2 regions of the Bacillus sp. F9_6S_D1_P_5 genome follow, and region 1 is predicted to be linked to the other one. Evidence: a T-box and tRNA genes for the amino acid it is inferred to sense, from the RefSeq annotation. Region 1 holds a T-box; the other holds one or more tRNA genes.
What was found. A T-box is a leader RNA that pairs with one kind of tRNA and senses whether it is charged. The one in region 1 lies ahead of ileS (isoleucine--tRNA ligase), so its partner is inferred to be a tRNA-Ile.
Positions count from the first base shown of each region.

Region 2: it encodes a tRNA-Ile, which carries the amino acid that the T-box ahead of ileS (isoleucine--tRNA ligase) is inferred to sense. The anticodon was not compared.

Region 1 covers NZ_JBTREW010000017.1:46,559-58,571, forward strand. The annotation lists gene argS (arginine--tRNA ligase) at 1-762, shown strand, start outside; gene ACUXEY_RS19905 (class I SAM-dependent methyltransferase) at 936-1,814, shown strand; gene ACUXEY_RS19910 (tetratricopeptide repeat protein) at 2,133-6,335, shown strand; T-box leader at 6,428-6,667, shown strand; gene ileS (isoleucine--tRNA ligase) at 6,721-9,822, shown strand; gene ACUXEY_RS19920 (M36 family metallopeptidase) at 10,155-11,666, shown strand; gene ACUXEY_RS19925 (hypothetical protein) at 11,773-12,013, opposite strand, start outside.
Region 2 covers NZ_JBTREW010000003.1:174,920-186,932, forward strand. The annotation lists gene pstC (phosphate ABC transporter permease subunit PstC) at 1-864, opposite strand, end outside; gene phoX (phosphate ABC transporter substrate-binding protein PhoX) at 892-1,809, opposite strand; gene ACUXEY_RS05680 (peptidoglycan D,D-transpeptidase FtsI family protein) at 2,141-4,261, opposite strand; gene ACUXEY_RS05685 (MFS transporter) at 4,371-5,648, opposite strand; gene sodA (superoxide dismutase [Mn]) at 5,764-6,375, opposite strand; tRNA gene ACUXEY_RS05695 (tRNA-Ile) at 6,597-6,670, opposite strand; gene ACUXEY_RS05700 (DUF1189 domain-containing protein) at 6,913-7,671, shown strand; gene ACUXEY_RS05705 (hypothetical protein) at 7,744-8,109, shown strand; gene ispG (flavodoxin-dependent (E)-4-hydroxy-3-methylbut-2-enyl-diphosphate synthase) at 8,274-9,377, shown strand; gene ACUXEY_RS05715 (Fur family transcriptional regulator) at 9,457-9,870, opposite strand; gene ACUXEY_RS05720 (metal ABC transporter permease) at 9,884-10,717, opposite strand; gene ACUXEY_RS05725 (metal ABC transporter ATP-binding protein) at 10,717-11,487, opposite strand; gene ACUXEY_RS05730 (YitT family protein) at 11,730-12,013, opposite strand, start outside.

The DNA.
Region 1 (12,013 bases):
CGTGACTTAACGGCAGCGTTATATCGTCAAAACACATATGCGTTTGATAAAGCGTTATATGTAGTTGGACCGGAACAAAGTCTACACTTCAATCAATTTTTCACGGTATTAAAAAAGCTTGGCTACAATTGGGTTGACGGCATGGAACATGTACCATTTGGATTCATTTTAAAAGATGGTAAGAAAATGTCGACACGTAAAGGAAGAGTTATTTTACTTGAAGAAGTACTTGAAGAAGCAATTGACCTTGCAAAACAAAATATTGAAGAGAAAAATCCAAACTTAAAACAGAAAGAAGAAGTAGCGAAGCAAGTCGGTGTTGGCGCAGTTATCTTCCACGATTTAAAAAACGAGCGTATGCATAATATCGAATTCTCATTAGAAAACATGCTGAAATTTGAAGGTGAAACAGGACCGTATGTACAGTACACACATGCACGTGCGTGCTCTATTTTAAGAAAAGAAAGTGTAGAATTTGAAACGTGTACATTTGCATTAAAAGATGATCATAGCTGGAGCGTCGTAAAATTACTGAATAAATTCCCACAAGTAATTGAAGCAGCCTTCAACAAAAATGAGCCATCAATCATTTCAAAATACGTATTAAATGTAGCACAATCGTTCAATAAATATTACGGAAATGTTCGTATATTGGAAGAGAGCGAAGAGAAAGAAAGCAGACTGGCATTAGTGTTTGCAGTGACAGTTGTATTAAAAGAGGGATTACGTTTACTTGGGATGGATGCTCCTGAGGAGATGTAAAACAAATAGGTATACGTATCATGGTAGATATGTATGCCTATTTGTTTTTATAGAAAATGTGAAAGCAGAAGTTTAATTTTATTAAATCTAAACTTTTTTACATTGGATTCAAGTGTAGGAATGTCCGCATTAAATGGAGAATTGTAATGTCATATATAAAGGAGGCGTTAAACTTGGAAACATACGATTGGAACAGTAAACTAACATACTTAAAAAACACGAGAGATTTATATTACAATGACGATTATGTAAGATTTTTAGTAAATACAGTTTGGAAGATTACTAAGCCAGCACATATCGTTGATTACGGTTGTGGATATGGTTATTTAGGCTTAGTATTAATGCCTTTACTTCCAGAAGGAACAAAGTATACCGGGATTGATAGTGGAGAAACATTATTATCTGAAGCGAGAGAGTTGTTTCGTTTACTTCCATATGAGACAGAATTTCTTGAGGGAGATGCTACAGAGATTGAATTGAACGATACATATGATATAGCAATTTGTCATGCTTTTTTATTACATATGAGTTCGCCAAAAACGATGCTACAAAAAATGATACATTCAATTAAAAAGGGCGGAAAAATAATCTGTTTTGAACCACATTGGATATCAAATATGTCTTCATACTTTTTAAATGAAGAGAATCAATCGGAAATTATTAGGTTAGGAGCTTTGCAAAAGTTATTTGAAAATGACATGCAGAGAAGCGGAAAAGATGGAAATATTGGTATGAAAATACCGATGTTTTTAAGTGAACTAGGAGTAAAAAATATTCAATGTCGAGTAAGTGATAAAGTGAACTTATTAGATTCTAATATGCATCATAATGATAAACAAATATTGTATCACTCATTAAAAGAAGAGGGGATTGCAGGAGATCCAGGTGATAAACAGCAATTTATAGAACGTTTAATGGCTAGAGGATTAACATATGATGATGGGCTAGCCCAATATGAAGCTGAACTCAAATTTTTTAGAGCGTTTCATCTACATTCCTCTTTAGTATATGCTCCGAATATGAAAATTACATTTGGTGACGTAGAATGTTGAAAGATAGCTGTGTGTCGAAGTATGGATTTTTTTGTTGATAAGTTGATATCCACCGTATAATCGCTGATATATTTAAATTATCGCCGATATAATTTTATGTACTGAATTTGGCTTCAAAAAGATAAGACCCGCATGTAACGTTACTCTATTTAATTAAACAAAATACAGAGAAAAACAATCATTTTTACTATATTTTGTTATAAATTAGAATAATATTAAATAATACTATCCATTATAGGATATTTTAGTTGAATACCTACAATATGATGTGTAAAATCTAAGCAAGTAGCAGTGCAAAAAATTATTCGAGGTGAATACATGCTAGATTTTAAGCAGTTAGATGCTTGTTTGAAAGACAAGAGATTTATAGATGGATTACAGGAAATAAATAATGAAATTTCATATATAAAAGAAAAGAATACTTTATCTTATTTGAAGAGTTGGCTTGCTAATATTCCTTCACATAAGGAGTTTGATATATTAATACGTCTTACTGATGAAGGGCTTATGCACCAATACAGTTCATTCCTCATTCGCTACGCTTATAAAAAATTCCCAAATATGAGAACGCTCTCTTTATATTGTGATGAGTTAATTGATGAGCGGAAAATACTTGAAGTAGAACAGTTGTTAAAAGATTCATTAGAAGAGGTAAATAAAGAAGAAATAGAAGTGGATCTTTTAGCGAAAACATATTTTACGTTAGTACGATGTTTGTTAGAAATGAAACGAAATGAAGAAGCGCTTTTTTATATGCAAAAGGCAGAGGAGTATAGTGCACGTGCCGTATTTGATAAATGGGGTTACGTCTATATGCATACAGGTGAATGGGAGAAAGCAGAAGAACAATTTATAGCCGGCATGCAGCATAAAGATTGTGAAGAGTTATCTACTTATTTATTAGCACAGTTATATGCAAATAAAGGGGAACAAAAACGTGCATTACAGCTAATTGATGATGCAATTGTAAAGTTCCCGCAAGTACCATATTTTCATTTTGAAAAGGTGAAATATTTATTAGATTTAGGGAAGTATGAAGAAGTGTTAGACGTAATAGATAACATAAATAATCAGCTTCCTTATCATGCGTATAAAACTTACTTCGTACATTTACGTGCAGAAGCTCTTTACAAAATGAATAAACTTGTAGATTTACAAAAGTTATTAAAAGAAGAAAAAAGTTTAAAAGAGTCTTTATATCATAATTTAGAAAAAAATCCAGATGGCCAAAAGGTTCACTTACCGATAGTTCCCATTGTACAAAAGGATAATTATTGTGTGCCGACAAGTTTAGAAATGATGTTGCAGTTATGGGGAGAAAAACGTACACAAGATGAAATAGCAGAGTTCATTTTTGATATGACGGGCTCGAAGTTTTCAGATACTGTTTCTTATTTGGAAGAATTAGGTTATGAATATCGTTATTTTAAAGGAAATGTGGAAACTTATAAGAAATTACTCGGCGAAGGAATTCCCGTTTTATTAAGTATTGATATTGAGCATGCTTCACATGTGCAAGTGCTAGCTGGGTATGATGATACGTTACAAGCTTTTTATGTTCAAGATCCAAACTTTATCGAACCAGTCATTGTGGAGTATAGTAAGTTACAAGAAAAATATCGTTATACAGGGTGTTTAGCGATTACGTTTGTTCCGAAAGAAAAGAAGGGACAATTATCATTTTTAGATGAGGAAGAACATCATTATTTTAAATCCATTTTTTCTTTAACGGATCATTTAGATGAACAAGATAAAGAGGGGATTCATAAGTTAGTACAATTTTTAAAAGAGACGAGTGATAATCCGAATACGTGGTTGTATACGGTTAAGCACTTAGATGTTGAAGTAGATAACGAGTTTATTATATGTTGTATTGAAAAGTTAATGGAGAAGTTTCCGAAATCAGATTTTGTTAAATTGCATGGTGCACAGTGCTTTATTCGCCTTGAAGAACTAGAAAAAGCTGGGCAAATGCTTGCGGGTGTTGAGAAGAAAAATAATCGTGCTTTATATCATTTAATAAACGGAAGGTATGCTTTTGAGCAGGAAAGTTATATAGAAGCGATTTCAAGTTTTCGTTCCTCGTTACAATTAGACGCGGATCAGCCAATTGCATGGAGTTTTCTCGCTTTATCATATATGTATATCGATCAATCTGAAAAGGCGTTGCAGTTTTCTCAAGTAGCTTTAGAGCGTAGTCCAGAACGATTCACTTTAACGAATCACGGGTTAATATTAATAGATTTAGAAAAATATGAAGAAGCGTATGAAATCTTTAATGATTTGTTAAAGGAATATAAAAATGAAGCACATGTATGGTATGAGCGAGCGAGATGTGCGCATTATTTAGGGAAATTATATTTAGCGATAAAAGGGCTTAAAATAGCAATTCATTTGGATAGTAATGCACCATACATTTATACGAAACTTGCGGAAATATACGAATCTGATTTGAAGGATGAAGAAAGTACGAAAGAAGTTTTATTAAAAGGTATTGAGAATTGTGACGATAAGGCACCTCTATACGTAAAACTCGGTGATTACCATTTCCAAAATGATAGTCTGGAAGAAGCAGAAACATTGTATACTCGTGCTTTGGAAGAAAATCATGATGATGTATACTCTCACTTCGGACTTACGCAAGTTTATATGGCAAGAGAACAATATAAGGAAGCAAAAGAATATATTCTCAGTATTGAAAAACAAATTGAAAAGAGCCAAGATTTCCTTATGAACGCGGGAATGGTTTTATGGGATGCTGAGGTTGAACTTGGTGGAAGTGAAGAAGGATTTAAAGTAGCGTTGTCTAAGTTAGAGAGTGGTATAAAGCAGAGCGAATATAATGTAGCAAGTGCGTTAGATGAATATGTGAATCGAATTAAAGGAACGGTATTTGTACAACGAGGTATAGCATTCTTAAGAACGTTACAGAAAGAAAGAAATGAAGTAAGTGAATACGGCTGTTATACAGGTATTTTATATGAATCTATTGGACAGTACGGCCAAGCGATGAAAAGATATAATAAGGCGATAGAACAAAAGGAAACCGCATTACCGTATTACCGAATTGGTGAAACACTTATGCTATTAGGGCAATTGACGGAAGCGAAACAAGCGTATGAAACATGTTTAGAGCTTGATGGGAATTTCGTCGGTGTACATTTACAACTTGCGGAAATATACGAAAAAGAAGAAAATCGTTCTAAAGAACAAAGTCATATGGTTCAGGCGATGAAAGAAGAGCCGTTGCATATTAATATGGAATATTTGGCACAGCTTTCAGTAGAAATGAATCTACAGGAAGAATTGCTGACTGAGCTAGAACAATTAGCGGACGAAGTACCTGAAATATGGAGATTAGACGCGGTTGCATATGTGTATGGGGCGATGGATGAAATAGATAAAGAACAAGCACAGATTGAATACGCGCTACAATTAGATGGTGAGCATACAGAAGTTCTATATCATTATGCAAAAGTACTAGTGAAAAATAGAAATGCAAAAGCAATTGAAATTGCAATGAAAGTGATACAAAAAGATGCAAATAATGAACGTATATTTGATGTATATGTAAAAGCGATAGAACAACATAAGAAATGGTCTAACATACGAGATTTTCTTCATACACTAAAAGTGAAAAAGGCAGAAAGAAGTATGGCATTTATGTATGCTGCATCTGCGGTTACAGAAAGATGGATTGAACGTCAACAAAGTGAACAGCCGAAGAAATCCATAATTACGAGAGCTTTTTATCGTATGAAAAACCGTGCGAAAGAAATTTCGATTATCACTACAATCATTGATTTATATGAAATTTCGTTAAAGTTAAATCAAAAAAATAGTATGGCAGCACAGCGATTTGCACTATTTTACGAGAATGTGACGATGAACAACGAGGCGATAGATGTATTACAAACATCGTTAGAAAATAAATGGGATTACGATGTAGCGAAGCAGCTTGTAAATCTTTTCATAGAGTGTGAGGAAGAAGATATGTTACGGGATGCTTCAGAATTAACGAAGCAAATGGTTCGAGAATTACCAGATGATTATGATACGCTTCTTTTACAAGCACAAGTATTGTTTAAAGCAGGGGAAGAAAGAAAAGCAGAAAAGATTACCTTACAATTAACGGAGCAAACACCGTTTGTAAATAGAGCGTTTCTTGCTTTAGGAGAAATATATCAAAGTCAAGAACGGTTTGAAGAGGCAATTCATGTATTAGAAAATGCTTCTGTACATCATCCAAATGAAACAGTGATTCTTCTTTCTTTAGCATCTTCATATCATGGTGCCGGCCAAACGCTGAAGGCAGAGAAAATAGCAAATGAAGCATTAAAAATTGATGCGAATGATTTGTTAGAGAGATACGATCGTGCTTGTTATTTAGCACAGTTAAACAGAATGGAAGAGGCGAAAGAAGAGCTTGAAATTGTACTTCATAAGGATGAGTCAGGATTTTTCGCTGAACTTATCGAGGATGATGAAAACTTAGCAGCATTGCGAGAATTAGAAAAGTAATTGTATACGAATAGGAAAAAAGAGTAAAAATATATTTTGAATTAGTTGACAATTTATTGCCCGATGGAATAGAATAGCTTTTAACAAAGTATACAAATCTGAAGACGAGAAAGAGTAAAATAGTGTACTGTTCCCCAGAGAGCCGGTATGTTGCTGAAAGCCGGTGTGCAGACGTTATTTGAAAATCATCTCCGAGGAGCCGAGGCTGAAAGTGAGTAAGCCCGGACGGATGTCTACCGTTACAAAGAACACGTATGATAGTACGTTGCTAAGTGCTATTAGTGAAGAGCTAATAGAATTAGGGTGGTATCGCGGGTAAACCCGTCCCTACTTCATAGGGACGGGTTTTTTGTGTGCTTTAAAATATTCAAAGGAGTGATTGTAGATGAAGAAAGTAGATGTAAAAGAGTCAGCTGTAGGGAGAGAAACACGTATTCGTAAACAGTGGAACGAGCAAAGCATTTTCGAGCAATCAATTCAGAATCGAGAAGGCGCACAATCTTTTGTGTTTTATGAAGGACCACCAACGGCGAACGGACTACCGCATGTAGGTCATGCACTTGGACGAACAATTAAAGATGTAGTAGCAAGATATAAAACGATGGCTGGTTATAAAGTATTAAGAAAAGCGGGATGGGATACACACGGTTTGCCTGTAGAATTAGGTGTTGAGAAGCAACTCGGTATTTCTGGTAAACATGAAATCGAAGAGTATGGAATTGAGCCATTTATTAAGAAGTGTAAAGAGAGTGTATTCACATACGAGAAGCAGTGGCGTGAATTCACTGAAAGTATCGGTTATTGGGTAGATATGGATGATCCATACGTTACGTTAAAGAATCCATATATCGAAAGTGTATGGCATATTTTAGGGACGATTCATGAAAAAGGATTATTGTATAAAGGGCATAGAGTTTCACCATATTGCCCAAGTTGTCAAACTTCACTAAGTTCACATGAGGTTGCACAAGGGTATAAAACAGTAAAAGATTTAAGTGCAACAGTTAAGTTTAAAGTGAAAGATAGTGAAAATGAGTATTTCCTAGGTTGGACAACGACACCTTGGACACTTCCAGCAAATGTTGCGCTCGCTGTACATTCAAATATGGAATACGTGAAAGCGAAACAAGAAGGTTATGTATACATTGTTGCGAAAGAACGTGTACAAGATGTATTAAAAGAAGACTATGAAGTATTATCTGTTCATAAAGGTGAAGAATTAGTAAATACATCTTATATGCCGCCATTTCCAATGAAGGAAGTTACAAATGGTTACCGAGTTATCGCAGCCGATTTTGTCACGGCAGATAGTGGTACAGGACTCGTTCATATCGCTCCAGCATACGGGGAGGACGATTATAGAGTCGTTCAAAGTGAAGGATTGTCATTCTTGCATGTTGTAGACGAGAAAGGCGAGTATACAGAAGCAGTTCCATTTTTGAAAGGTAAATTTGTAAAAGGTTGTGACGTGGATATCGTTCGTTATTTAGCGAAGGAAGGCTTACTATACCATAAAGAAAAGTATGAACATAGTTACCCGCATTGCTGGCGCTGTGATTCACCACTTCTTTATTATGCAGGAGAGAGTTGGTTAATCCGAACAACTGCAATTAAAGATACATTTTTACAGAATAACGATTCTGTTACTTGGTATCCAGACCATATGAAACATGGACGTTTTGGTAAGTTTTTAGAAAATATGGTGGACTGGAATATTAGTCGAAATAGATATTGGGGAACACCATTAAACGTATGGGAATGTGAAAGCTGCGATCATCAATTCGCACCGAAAAGCATTGCTGATTTAAGAAAGCATAGTACGAAAGAAACACCTGAAGATTTAGAATTGCATAAGCCGTATGTAGATGAAGTGCAAGTTAGCTGCGAAAAATGCGGTGGCACAATGAATCGTACTCCTGAAGTAATTGATGTTTGGTTTGATAGTGGTTCCATGCCATTTGCGCAATATCATTATCCGTTTGAAAATAAAGAGTTATTTGAAGAACAGTTTCCAGCGGATGTTATTGCAGAAGGCATTGATCAAACACGCGGATGGTTTTATAGTTTATTAGCAGTATCAGCACTATACACAGGGAAAGTACCTTATAAACGAGTGTTATCACTAGGGCATGTTCTAGACGAAGAAGGACAGAAAATGTCTAAAAGTAAAGGGAATGCACTAGATCCAGTTGATTTAGTAAATCAGTTTGGTGCAGATGCTTTAAGATGGGCGCTACTCGTTGATAGTGCTCCGTGGAATGCGAAGCGTTTTTCTGAAAGAACAGTACTGGAAGCAAAATCTAAATTTGTAGATACGTTAGTCAATGTGTATAGCTTCTACGTTTTATATGCAAATTTAGATGAGTACAATCCGAAAGAAACGTATGATGCAAAGCGGACGAAATTGGATGAATGGGTATTATCAAGATTGCATAGCACAACGAAAAAAGTGAGAACAGCACTTGATGATTATCAATTTACGAATGCAGCTCGTGAAATCGCGTCGCTTGTAGATGAAGTAAGTAACTGGTACGTAAGACGATCACGTAATCGTTTCTGGGAGTCTGGTATGAATGCTGAAAAAGCAGCTGCGTATGAGACACTTTATGAAGTGCTTGTGACAATTAGTAAATTAATTGCACCGTTTACACCGTTTGTCGCTGAAGATATTCATTTGAATTTAACTGGAAGTAGCGTTCATTTAGAGGATTATCCAGTTGTAAATGAATCACTACTTCAGCCGAAATTAGAAGCAGAAATGGATGCTGTTTTACAAGTTGTTGAACTTGGAAGAAGTAACCGTAATCAGCATTCTTTAAAAGTAAAACAGCCGTTAGCAGAACTTGTATTACTAGCACATAATGAAAATGATATGGATTGGGAATCTTATCGTGATATCGTCATGGATGAGTTAAATGTGAAGGCGTTCCATGTTGAACTTGATGAAACGAAATATACGTCCTATCAATTAAAGCTGAATTTCAAAACGGCTGGGCCAAAGTTTGGTAAAAATGTGAATGCAGTAAATGGCTGGCTAAAACAATTATCAAAAGAAGAAGTACAACACTTTGTATCTACAGAAAGAGCAGTTTACGAAGCTACATCGGGAGAAGAAGTAGTGGTAACAGCTGAAGATGTAGTAGTAGAGAAAGTTGCAAAATCAGGATTTTCTAATACGACTAACGGACAATATACAGTTATGTTAGATACAAATGTAACGGAAGAATTGTTACAAGAAGGAGTGGCACGTGAATTTATTCGAGCGGTTCAAGAATATCGTAAACAACTAAATTTACCAGTTAATTTACGAGTCGATATTATTCTTGATACAGAGGAAGAACTAAAGCGAACATTAACGAACCATAAAGATTTATTGGAAGAAAATTTACTCGTTAAGAGATTTGAATTTGGTCATTTAACGAATGAAGACGATGAACTATCTTTAGGTGAGGCGAAAGTTCGAATTAAATTAAGCGCGGCTCATTAAAGAAAAAAGGAAGCTGGAGTCATTCCAACTTCCTTTTTGTATGATGGAAATTTATCCGGCTAATTTCCTCATAATCTGTTCGATAGGTCCTCTAGTAAATGTCTTTCTTTATAGTAAACTAAATAAAATACTGTAGAAATATATTTCTACAGTATTTTTCTCATTGTATACATAAATATTGAGAAAATTTCACTCACCCTAAATCGAAAGGTAATAGAATTGTTTATAGAGAATTACTCGTAGATTCAATTTTTATCCCCCCATTTTGTGGGGAATGATTGCCTAGTGGTAATGGGATAAGGTTGAGCTACTTTATTAGGGGGAGTGGTTCTATGTTTAATAAAAAAATGGTGGCAATGGCGATGACTGTGCCGTTAGTAATGGGGACGATTTCTACGGTTTCGGCATTGGAAAAACAGCAGCAAGTAAAGCTAGAAGCTTATTCGCCGCAGAAAAAAGCAACTGAATATTTAAAAGAAAATGCTGCGCAGTATGGATTAAAAACAGACCTTTCAGACTTACAATATATTTCTACAACAGAAACGTCAGTAGCTTCATATGTTAGGTTCCAGCAAGTTGTGAATGGTGCACCTGTATTTTCAAAACAAATTACAGTTACTCTTAACGGAGAGGGAAAGGGAGTACTTGCTGTTTCTGATTATCAATCCGTTAAAGGTGTGAAGGAAGTAACGACAAAAATTAGTGAAAAAGATGCGATACAAAAATCAATGGCGTATGTTGGAGAGGCAAGTGAGCAAAACTTATGGGCTCCTACAGAGAAAGAATTTGGATATATTGTGGAAGAGGGAATTGCTCGTCCCGTATATAAAGTTGTAGTCCATTCTAATAATCCATTTGGTGCATGGGAAACATTTATTGATGCAGAAAATGGAAAGTTAATTAAAAAGGTTGATATAAACCGAAAAGTAGAAGGAACAGGAAAAGTATTTTTACCTAACCCTGTCGTATCAAGCGGGAGTTTAGCAGGATTAAAAGATAATAACGATGCAGATTCAACTGCGCTAACGAACCAATTGAAGACTGTAACGCTAAAAGGTTTAGATGGGACAGGATTTTTAATTGGAGAGTATGTAACGATTTCTTCAAAAGCAAAAACGAAATCTGCAAATTTACAATTTAACTATACACGCGCAAATGATAGCTTTGAAGATGTTATGTCCTATTATCATATCGATACATTACAGCGTTACATTCAAGGGTTAGGTTTTAAAAATATTAATAATCGCTCTATTAAAGTGAATGTGAATGGAACGACGGCTGATAACTCATTTTATTCTCCAACAACGAAAGCTTTAACTTTCGGTACTGGCGGAGTAGATGATGCAGAAGATGCTGGTATTATCGCACATGAATACGGGCATTCGATTCAAGATAACCAAGTTCCTGGCTTTGGTAGTTCAGCAGAAGGCGGAGCGATGGGAGAAGGATTTGGTGACTTCTTAGGTGCTACGTATGAAGATGCTGTATCGACTACAGGATACGGAAAAGCATGTGTTGGAGAGTGGGATGCGGCGGCTTATTCTAGTTCAGATCCAACATGCCTGCGCCGATTAGATACCAATAAAGTGTATCCGAAAGATTTAAAAAATCAAGTACATGCTGATGGGGAAATTTGGTCACAAGGACAATATGAGATGGCACAAGCTTTTGGCCGTGATGTTGCAACAAAAATTATTTTACAATCGCACTGGTCATTAACACCAAACTCTAAATTCAGTGATGGAGCAAAAGCAATTAAGCAAGCGGATGCTCTTTTATATGGCGGACAACATGCTGCTGAAATTGATCGTATTTGGGCAGCGAGAGGAATTAGTACGAATTAATATAAAAAGTCGTGGCATTTATTATAAGCCACGACTTTTTAATTTGCTTAAGAACTGGTACTAGTAAAGTAAGTTATACGAATGATAGTGTAAATTTATCCGCATTTCATTTATTTTGTTTCGTTTCGTCTTTAAAAACAAAATGCTCTTTAAATTTTCTAGACTCAACTTTTTGACCGTTTCTCATAGAACGGAAAGGGTGTTCTTGCCAAGTAATGATTACATCAACTTCATCTGCTTTTGTAGCAACTGGAAAATTAGCATGTTCAAATCCAGTTTTTCCACTTGCTAAGCGACTTTCCTTTCGTGAGAAAAGTTCATATTTCGTTTTCGTTTTTGGCTCGTTG
Region 2 (12,013 bases), on a different contig from region 1:
GTACATGCTGTAATACGTAATTGTTCCATGCGGAGCATCACCTAGACTCACTTGCACAATATAAGCTGTTAGCGTTTGAATAGAGTGTGTCGGATCGAGCGATACGTTCGGCGTGGATCCCGCTGCAATTACAACGATCATCGTTTCACCAATTGCCCTGGAAGCAGCTAATATAATCGCTGCCATAATCCCTGTAAAAGCCGAAGGAAACACGACTTGTTTTACCATCTCAAACCGAGTTGCTCCAAGTGCTAACGAAGCTTCTTTCGTCCCTTTCGCTACAGCTCTCATTGCATCTTCAGACAGAGATGCAATTGTCGGGATCATCATAAAGCCAATAACAATACCCGGACTAATCGCATTAAAAAACTGTAAATCTGGTATAATCCGTTGTAAAAGCGGTGTGACAACTGTTAATGCAAAGAAACCATATACAATTGTCGGGATACCTGCTAATAGTTCTAACATCGGCTTTAATACTTTCCTTGCACCGTTTGAAGCATATTCGCTTAAAAATACGGCACACGCTAAACCGATAGGAATTGCTACGAACATAGCGATTGCTGTTACAAGTACCGTTCCACATATAAGTGGTAATATACCGAATTTAGGATCTTCAAAAAAAGGTAACCATTCTTTCTCTGTCAAAAAGGAGAGCAATGGTATTTTTTGAAAAAACATCATTGTTTCATTTGCCAGCGTAAAAATAATTCCAAGTGTCGTCACAATAGACACGCTAGCAATTATTTTTAGTAATAATGGAACGATTCGATTGATTCGCTGCGTTTTTTTTCTTTGTTTTGAATTTCTTTCAATCAAATGTTGTACAGAAAATGTAATTTGACTTTTGTCATTATGAGCCAAAGATGAAAACCCCTTTCCACCCTGACATTACCTTTTTATTTCTGTTAACATCCGCAGCTGCTCATTGTATTTTTCTTTTGGTAATTTTACATATCCTACCTCTTCAGCAAGATTACCAACATGCTGAATCATAAACTCAACATAATTTGCTACATTCATTTTATTTCGGATAGATGCATCATTTACATAAGCAAATAGCGACCTAGATAATGGCTTATATTTACCTGATTGAATCGTATCTTTCGTCGGAAGTACACCATCCACTTTTATTGCTCTCACCTTATCTCGATTGGCCATATAATAAGCATATCCTACAAAAGCAATGGCATTTTTATCATTCATTACCCCTTGCATAATAACTTGATCATCTTCAGACAAAGAGACTTTTTTTACAATGCGATTATTTTGTAAGATGACGTTTTGAAAATAATCATACGTACCAGAGTCTACACCTGGCGCATAAAACTTTACCTGTTCACGTGGCCATGAAGAATGAATTTGTGACCATCGCTTTTCGTTTCCATCTTCACTCCATAATAGACGTAACTCGTCTACTGTTATATTGTCTACCCAAGTATTTTGGCGATTCACAACGATCGTAAGACCATCGTAAGCAACTTCAAATGGTGTAAACTGAATGGAGTTTCTCTTCATTTCATTTTCTTCCACTTGTTTCATTACTCTCGAAGCATTATTTATATCCACTTCTCCTTTACTGAAACGATTAAATCCTCCTCCTGTTCCAGAAACACTGATGGAGATTTTCACGTTTGGATGCACCTTTGTATATTCCTCCGCTACTGCTTCTATAATAGGAAAAACCGTTGAGGATCCATCAACTCTCACTTCTCCCATTTCATTCACAGCAAATGCAGTAGACGTGCCAACAGACAGGAAACATGTCGACAGTATGAAAACTTTAATTGATGCACTTATCCATTTCACGTGTTCTTCCTCCTAGAAGTAACCGGAAATAACAGGATTACAGATATAAGAATACTGCTAAACTATTAATTCGGTTTTAATTGTTTGTAAAAGTTTTGTAAAGTTCCACAAGAATCAACACAAGGTAAAACTTGAATCCGTATCGACCGTTCCTCTTCACAGATAATTGACTCATAAAATCGTTATCCTCCAGAGGCTTGTGTAAGTATCATTTGTGAGATCTCTTATTTTTTTCGATATAATATGCTTGTCCACCTTATTAAAACGTATGCATGAATCATAAAAAAAAGCACACTATCTTTTCAGATAGTGTGCTTTTTTTACAACTTTTTTATTCATCATCTTGCTCTTTCTTTTTCTTATCTATTTCCTCTTGTGTAGCTTCGCCATTTTCTATTTTTTTCAAATCAAAGTACGCGTCCATAATATCACGGCTAATATAACCGTTAATACCTGATTTATCATCTACCCAAGGTACAACAACAGAAAATGCTACTTCAGGGTCTTCAAGTGGCGCATAACCTACTAATGTTAAATTATATGTTTCTTTACGCTCACCGTTTGCCTTTTTACCAATCTCTTTATCTCCGCCATACACAGTTTGAGCTGTACCTGTTTTACCAGCAGCTTTATATGGTGCACCTGTAAAATATTTCGCAGCTGTGCCGCCAGAATCGTTAAATACTTGTCTAAACCCTTCTTGAACACGTTTAATTTGTGATTCAGGCATATCAATACGATTTAGTACTTTCGGCTCCATTGAATGAACAACTTTTCCAACTTCGTCTTGTTTCGCTGACGGTTGACGAATTTCCTTTACAACTTGCGGCTGCATACGATATCCACCATTTGCGATTGTTGAAACATATTGTGCTAATTGAAGTGGTGTATACGTATCATACTGTCCAATTGATAAATCTAATAGGAAACCTGGCTGATTTCCTCTACCTGTTTGGCCCGCAGATTCATTTGGTAAATCAATACCTGTTTTTACGCCAAGTCCAAACTGTCCGAAATAATAACGCATCGTATCAAATGCTTTTTGTGGTATATCTAACGTACCACCTCTTACATATGGAACGCCTGCGATATTCATCGCTGTTTTAAACATATATACGTTAGAAGACATTTTTAATGCTGTTAAATCATTAATATATCCCATCGTCTTCCACGAAGATTTTGGTGGCGTTCCCTTTAATCTGATTGGTTCATCAAGTTGAACTGAACCTGGTTGAATTGCACCTGTTTGATATCCTGTAAGTACTGTCGCACCTTTTACAGTTGATCCCATCGGATAAGAGCTTGTCATCGTTCCTAATGCGAAATCTTGCACTTTCGTTTCGCCATTTTCTTCCACTAACTGTTTCCCTGCCATAGATAAAACTTCACCATTTTTTGGATTCATCATTACAACGAATGCACGATCTAAATAGGGTTGTCCACCTTTATATCTCAATAAATTTTTCGTGATAATTTCTTCTACACGCTTTTGTAATTCCATATCAATTGTTAAATTTAGATTATTACCACTTTGCCCTTTTGATACATTAATCGTTTCTAAAATATTACCGTTTTTATCTGTAACATTTCTCACTTCCGCTTTATTACCGTGCAAACTATCTTCATATTGCTGCTCAAGATAACTTTTCCCTACGCGGTCATTTCGATTATAATCACGAACAAGATAGTAATCTAGTCTTTCTCTAGGTAAACCTTCATCAGACGTTGACACCCCGCCAAGTACACTTCGGAATAAATCATCATAAATATACTTTCGATCCCAATCAACATTCGTATCTACACCCGGTAATGTTGCTAGATTTTCACTAATAATCGCGTATTCTTGTTCTGTAGCATCCTTTTTAATAACTTGTGGCGTCATCGCATATCCGCCGTCCATTTTGCTTTTAATCGCTAGTACTTCTAAATCTTTTGCGGATAACTGATTCACTTCTTCTTCTGTCACGCGATTTCGTTGACGCTCATCTAATTCTTTATCGTCAATTTTTTTATCTTTAAGCTCTTGACGATCTTTATTCGTAATTTTTTCTTTAGCTTCCTCTTTATGAATAGCAAGCCAATAATCTTTCTTATCGCGATCTGTTAATTTATCTGTCGGTACTTCAATCAAATCTGCTAGCTTTTTCGCTGTTTCTAAGCGAGCCTCTGCAGTTGATCCTTTCATTTTTGTAAATGTAATCGTACGTACAGCTGCATTATCTACTACAGCTCGCCCATAACGGTCAAATATTTTCCCACGTGGTACAGGATTACTAATCGTCGAGTTCTCTTTCCTCTCCACTTCATTTTTATATTCCTCACCGCGAACAATTTGTACATATCCAAGCCTTACAATAACCGCGGAGAACATTAAAAACACGCAGAAAAACAGCACGTTTAACCGAAAAGGAACGTGAGTCTTTTTCTTTTGTTGTTTCTGCTTCTTGCTCATACAAACCCCCTCTACCAACAGCTATGTAATGTGAAAGGGACACCTTCATACAGGTGTCCTCACTGCTGTCTTACATCTTTTTCTATTCTAGCATAAAACAAAAGAGAAGTTAACCTTCTGGTTCAGTTTGATTCTGCGTGGTCCCTTGCGCTACAACACTTGTTTTCCCCGCATTTCCCCCATCATATTTGACATTTTTAACTGCAAAATAAATAAGAAAATGTCCAGCACCTAAAATACATAGTAAGAAAGGTAAGCTCTTTTCAGGCGGAAAGAATAATACAGCACATAAAAAACTTAAAACTGAACAAATTCTCCCAGCATTTAACCATAATTCTCGGACAACTACATACTCTACACGCCACTCTCTCGCATTTTTCGCTCTACCAATTACATCATATGTCATCGATCCATACGGAACGAGTAAAATAGGGTATGCAATGGCAATGCATGCTGCATAAATAAGTAATTTTGTGTATGTAACATTGAATATAACTAAAAATACGACCGCATATAAAATAATGCCTCCAAGTAAAATTGCTTTTTTTCGCCACTCTTTCTTTAACATACGGGCGACTAAGTAGTAACATACAAATGATACAGCAGAATTTACTAAGCTATATTTCCCTAATGCGAGCTCACTATCGGTTGCTAAGTACACGTATACCGAAATAACAAAAATAAATGTTCCCTCTCTCAATCCTTGGAAAAAATGAGCACGTGTAATTCTTCCCCAATTTTTATCAATCCGTCGCTCTTTCAAAACTTGCGTAATCTCATAACGCCCTTCACATTCTCTCTTGGATAAAAAAAAGCTTAACACGACAGCAATTGCAAATAGCACTAATGAAAGAAAGAATATGACCGTATAGCCACTCCATTTTTCCATACGCGAAATTGTGTATCCAGCTGCTATCGGTCCAATCATGCCAGAGAAGGATGTAAGAAGCCCAAGAAATCCGTTAAAGAAATCTCTTGTTTCTGGTTCTGTAATCTCAAATGTTAATAAGTTAAACGCGAGCCAGTAAAAACCATATCCGACTCCTAAAAGAGCCCCCATCAATAAAATATAGTGAGAAGCGCTTTTCCCCGCTACTAAAACAACGATAAAAAAAATAGCTAACGTGCCTACGCCTATTCGCAACAAGATTGAGCGATCAATACGCTTCGCTAATTTCCCACCTATAAGAAATGTGAGAGGCTGTAATACAACGCTGGCCAAATTATACAAGCCAAGATTCACATAATTTTGTGTTTGTTTCCATAAATAAATGTTCACAAACGTATTCGATAAAGAAATTGCGAGCGTGTATAAACCTCCAATAAGGAGCAATAACACTAAATCCCGATTCACTTCAACGTCACCAATTATATGTTTCCACTTCATACACAACTCTCCTTTACTTCATGTTCTAGTCTTCCAAAGACAAGCCCAATTATGTAAAAGGAAAGCATAGAAAAAAGCTAGGAGCATTCTCCTAGCTTTTTTATCGTTATTACAATTATTTTGCTTCTTGGTAACGTTTTTCAGCAGCGTTCCAATCTACAACGTTCCAGAATGCACCGATGTAATCTGGACGACGGTTTTGGTAATTTAAGTAGTAAGCATGTTCCCAAACATCTAAACCGATAACTGGAGTTTTACCTTCAGTTAGAGGAGAATCTTGGTTTGGCGTGCTTGTTACTTCTAACTCACCATTATTTACTACTAACCAAGCCCAACCAGAACCGAAGCGAGTTGCGCCAGCTTTTGCGAATTCTTCTTTGAACGCATCGAAGCTACCGAATTTCGCTTCAATTGCAGTTGCAAGTTCACCTACTGGTTGTCCGCCGCCGTTTGGAGATAAGATTGTCCAGAAGAATGTGTGGTTAGCATGTCCGCCACCATTGTTACGCACTGCTGTACGGATTGCTTCTGGTACTTCTTTTAAGTTTGCAACTAATTCTTCTACGCTTTTGTCAGCTAATTCTGCATGACCTTCTAAAGCAGCGTTTAAGTTTGTGATGTACGTGTTATGGTGTTTTGTATGATGGATGTTCATTGTTTCTTTGTCAAAGTGAGGCTCTAAAGCATCATACGCATAAGGTAAATTTGGTAATTCGTGTTTTGCCATTGTTATATTCCTCCCAGTTTATGTATTGCCACTTAAGTGACATACAACTTCATTCTACCCTAATTGCCATAGGGTGCAAACAAATAAATCACATTGTCTTGCTATCATTAAAGTAGCAAAATTCCAACTTCATTTCAATTAAAATGCTCATATATTTCATAAAAAAAGCTCCCTTCTACAAGGAAGCTTCCTGCCGACATAATAAACATGTGAAATGGATATGGACCCTGTAGGACTCGAACCTACGACCGGACGGTTATGAGCCGTCTGCTCTAACCAGCTGAGCTAAGGGTCCACAATTATGTATGTAACAATACATCAAATAAAGGAATTCCTATCGGATATATTCTTTAAGAAATGTAAGATAAATTTACCATATAGAAAAGAAAAGTGTCAATTGTATTTTTCTCATTTAAAAGAAGAAAATTAATAAAAAGAAATTTAGTTATCTCTACTATATGTAAATATAATATATCTTGAGATTCCCTAGATTCCTACGTTACAATGATTTTATACATACATAAAGGAAGTGAATCTATGTCCATATTTACCCAATTAGTCAAAAGCGTATATTCGCCTAAAGATATGGCGCTATTCCGTTTTCAAAAAATCGGAAAAACCATTTTGTATATTATGCTACTTTGTCTAATCACTACTATTCCAAGAACATTCTTTTACGGTAGCTTTATTCAAGATAGTGTTACTATGGTAAATCAAGCAATTGAAAAAGATTTACCTGATTTTAAAATCGAAAACGGTGAACTAAAAGCTGATATTGAAGAACCTATTCAAAAAGAAGAGGGAGATGCTCTTTTCGTATTTGACCCAAATACAACAGATATTGAAAAATACCAAAATAAAACGGGTTTATTTATTTTAAAAGATAAAGTAGTTTCTATAGGAAATGGCCAAACGCAAACATACTCCTACAATGATTTACTAGGGACATCTCTTGAGAAGAAAGATTTACAAGATTTCATTTCTGTATTCGATAGTATCTATCCAATTTTATTAGCTGTTATCGGCGTATTAGTATATCTATTCCAATTGTTCATTACTTTCTTAGGAATTACTTTACTTGCGTTTATAGGTTCTGCTATGAGTGGTCAACGTAAATTATCTTATAAGCAAGTATGGACGTTAACTGCTTACAGCTACACAATTCCAACCATCTTCTTTATGATTATGGATTCATTCAAAATTGTTGTACCTGGTTCAACATTCATTTATATCGCAGTTGTTTTAATTGTTCTATACTTAACGATTAAAGAAGTTCCAAAACCGAAAGAAAAATAATAACGAAAAAAATGCCTAAATAGGCATTTTTTTTTTGGACAAGCATATATTCCTAGCAAAGGAGTGAAGAATATGAAAAGATTAGGTGTATTCTTATTCGTGCTTGTTCTTGGTTATATATTTTATTACGATATAAAAATCGGCACTTTACCGATGTTAAGTTCATATAAAAAAACAACTGCAGCCCAAACGATAAAACAAGAAAGTACAGATAGAAAACAAAAGAAAGAGAACAAAGCAGAAAAAGAAACAGATGTCTCTTATAAAACAATTGAAGTCAAAACAGGTGAGACAGTTCTTTCTATTACTGAACAAATTAACAAGAAAAAAATCCCTTCTATTGAAAAGGTAATTGATGACTTTAAAAAGCTGAACAAAAGTACATCTGCTACAAAAATACAAATTGGAAAGTCTTATAAATTCCCGTTATATCAATAAGCAATCACTTAATCCTTGTCAATTACATAAAGGCGCTGATACAATAGTAAAAGTGAAACCGAGCACTTCGGTTTCTATAGCCCTATGTCACGTATACTATCATTGATATAAGGGACTAAATAAGAAACTTCTTTTATAAGGAGAGCGATCTATTCGTGAATGAAATGACTCATCGTACAAAAACACGTCCAGTTAAAGTCGGTAATTTAACAATTGGCGGTAATAATGAATTAATTATACAAAGTATGACAACAACAAAAACACATGATGTTGAAGCAACAGTTGCTGAAATTAAACGTTTAGAAGAAGCTGGCTGTCAAGTCGTGCGTGTTGCTGTTCCAGACGAACGCGCAGCAAATGCTATTGCTGATATTAAAAAACAAATCAACATTCCACTTGTTGCTGATATTCATTTTGATTATCGCCTTGCTTTAAAAGCAATTGAAGGTGGCATTGATAAAGTACGTATCAATCCAGGTAACATTGGTCGTCGCCATAAAGTAGAAGCTGTTGTAAATGCAGCAAAAGAGCGCGGTATTCCAATCCGTATCGGTGTAAACGCCGGTTCATTAGAACGCCATATTTTAGAGAAGTATGGATATCCAACTGCTGATGGTATGGTTGAGAGCGCACTACACCATATTAAAATTTTAGAGGACTTAGATTTCCATGATATTATCGTATCAATGAAAGCCTCTGATGTTAACTTAGCAATCGAAGCATACGAGAAAGCTGCTCGCGCTTTTGATTATCCATTACATTTAGGTATTACAGAATCCGGAACATTATTTGCTGGAACTGTAAAGAGTGCCGCTGGTCTTGGTGCAATCTTAAGCAAAGGTATCGGAAATACGCTACGTATTTCATTAAGTGCTGATCCAGTTGAAGAGGTAAAGGTTGCGCGTGAATTATTAAAGTCATTCGGTCTTGCATCTAACGCAGCAACACTGATCTCTTGTCCAACTTGCGGTCGTATTGAAATTGATTTAATTAGCATCGCTAATGAAGTAGAAGAATATATTTCTACACTGCAAGTGCCAATTAAAGTTGCAGTACTTGGTTGCGCTGTAAACGGTCCTGGTGAAGCTCGTGAAGCTGATATCGGGATTGCTGGTGCACGTGGAGAAGGATTATTATTCCGTAAAGGGCAAGTCGTTCGTAAAGTACCAGAGGAAACAATGGTAGAAGAACTGAAAAAAGAAATCGATGTAATCGCTGCTGAAATGGCTGCTGAACGAGAAAAAGAAAAAGAAACACAAGAACAATAAAAAGAAGGTTGCCACAATATTTGTGAGCAACCTTCTTTTCTACGTAAAAAAGCTCGTCAGTTACATAACTGACGAGCTTTTACTTTGCACATTTTGGACAACGGCCGTATATTTCAAACTTATGACCAGTTACTTCATAACCCTTAAAATCTTTATTCATAAAATCCATCGGGCAGGAAGTAATCTCTTTCGTCCCTCCGCAATCTAAACAAATAAAATGATGATGATGTTCCATAATAGAACATGTAAAACGAAAATGTTTTTCACCGTTTAATTCTGTTTGTTCTAAAACACCGATTTCAGCAAACACCGTTAAGTTACGATAAATCGTATCAAAGCTAAGACCTGGATAATCATCCTTCATATGCTCTAAAACGTCTTTCGCCGTTAAATAACGATTGTGAGCTGCAAATAACCTGAGCATTTCTTCCCTTTTCCCAGTATGTTTGTATCCTTTATCTTTCATTAGGCGTAAAGCTTCTGTTAGATTCATATCTATCCCTACTTTATGCAGTTTTTTTCTTCTTCCATAAAATCGCACCAATTAAAATAAGAACTGCTATCATAACAATTGTACCACCTGGTGCTAGATTAAGTTGATATGAAGCAAACATTCCACCAATTACTGCAATTTCACCAAATAAAATGGAAAAGAAAATTGTTTGTTTAAATCCATTTGCAATACGAATACTTGCTGCAACTGGTAATGTCATTAATGATGATACGAGAAGAACCCCTACTACACGCATTGATACTGCAATGACAAGAGCAACCAATATAATGAAAATAAAGTGAATCCACTTTGCACTCAAACCAGTTGATACAGCGTATTCCTCATCAAACGATAGTAAAAATAACTCTTTGTATAATAAAGTAATCGTTACAATAACAACAATTGCTACAATGCCAATAATGATTAAATCTGTACTTGTTACAGCACTTACACTCCCAAATAAATAACTAAATAAATCTGTGTTAAATCCATTTGCAAGTGATATAAAAATAACGCCAATCCCCATTCCTGCTGAAAGAATAATCGGAATTGCTAATTCTTGATAATGTTTATATACAGTACGTAATTTTTCAATTAGTAACGCCCCACCAATAGAAAAAACCATTCCCATATATAACGGATTTAAAAATCCCCCTGTGAAAATTGTTTTTTCTAGTAGTAAACTTGCAGCAATACCCGATAATGTCACGTGGCTTAATGCATCTGCAATAAGCGACATACGACGAATGACAACAAATACACCGATAAGCGGCGCAACAAATCCTATTAAAATCCCTGCATATAAAGAGTTACGTAAAAAGTCATATTGTAAAAAATCTTGTATCATTATACCCTCCCGTGATGCTCATGCTCGTGTTCTAAACGATGAACATGATGTCCATATAAGACGGACATTTCCGCATCTTCTAACTCTCGGAACTTCTCTACATTTCCATGGAAATGTAGATGTTGGTTTAAGCATGCAACATGTGTTACTTTCTCAGTAACAGCTCCCATATCATGCGTAACGAGAATTAATGTGATTCCTAACCTTTTGTTTAAATCCTCTAATATCTCATAAAAACTTTCTACATTCTTCACATCGATTCCAACAGTAGGCTCGTCCAAAATAAGTAATTCAGGATCACTAACGAGCGCACGAGCAATAAATACACGCTGTTGTTGTCCACCAGAAAGTTCTCCGATATTACGCCCTTGAAACTCACTCATCCCTACATCAGCAATTGCTTTTTCTACTTTTTCCTTATCGCTTTTCGTGAAAAAGCGAAACAGCCCTTTTTTCGAAACGAGTCCCATTGACACAACTTCAAACACAGTTGCCGGAAAACCAGAATTAAAGCTATTCGCCTTTTGCGACACATAACCAACTTTGTTCCATTCTTTAAACTTCTTACTATCAATACCAAACAAACGAATACTTCCCTGTTTTGGCTTTAAAACACCTAATAAACATTTTAGCAACGTTGATTTCCCAGAACCATTTGGTCCAACTAAACCTAAAAAAGCTCCCTTCGGAACTTGCAAGTTAATATCTTCTAACACATTTCGATCTTCATATCGAAATGACAATCCTTCTATTTCTAATATATTATTCATAGCATCTCACCTATTTTAATTCAGAATGATTCCGATTTATATCTATTTGAATTATAGTATAGCTTATTATAGTTGTAAACCAATCTGCCTAAAATATATCTATTTTTTCAAGAAACCTTATTATTATAACAAAAAGCAGAGAAAAATTCTCTGCTTTCGAAAAATATTCCTATAAAGTGAAACCTTAATGAAATGAGTCCATCCGATTGCCGATTAGCGAAGGCTGTTACTGAATACATTTCTTAGTGAATAGCCGATTTAAACTTACCACCATTTGTCTCTTGTGTACTCATAATTGTAACAAACGCATTCGCATCAATTTCATATACAATTGATTTCAGCTTTGTGACTTCTAGACGCGTTACAACTGCATAAATCACTTCTTTTTCTTTATCCGTGTAACCGCCTTTCGCTACAAGCTTTGTCGTTCCACGACCAAGACGATGCAAAATCGCATTTGATACTTCCTTATATTGATCTGATACAATTAAAACTGCTTTCGTTTCATCTAAACCTTGAATGACTG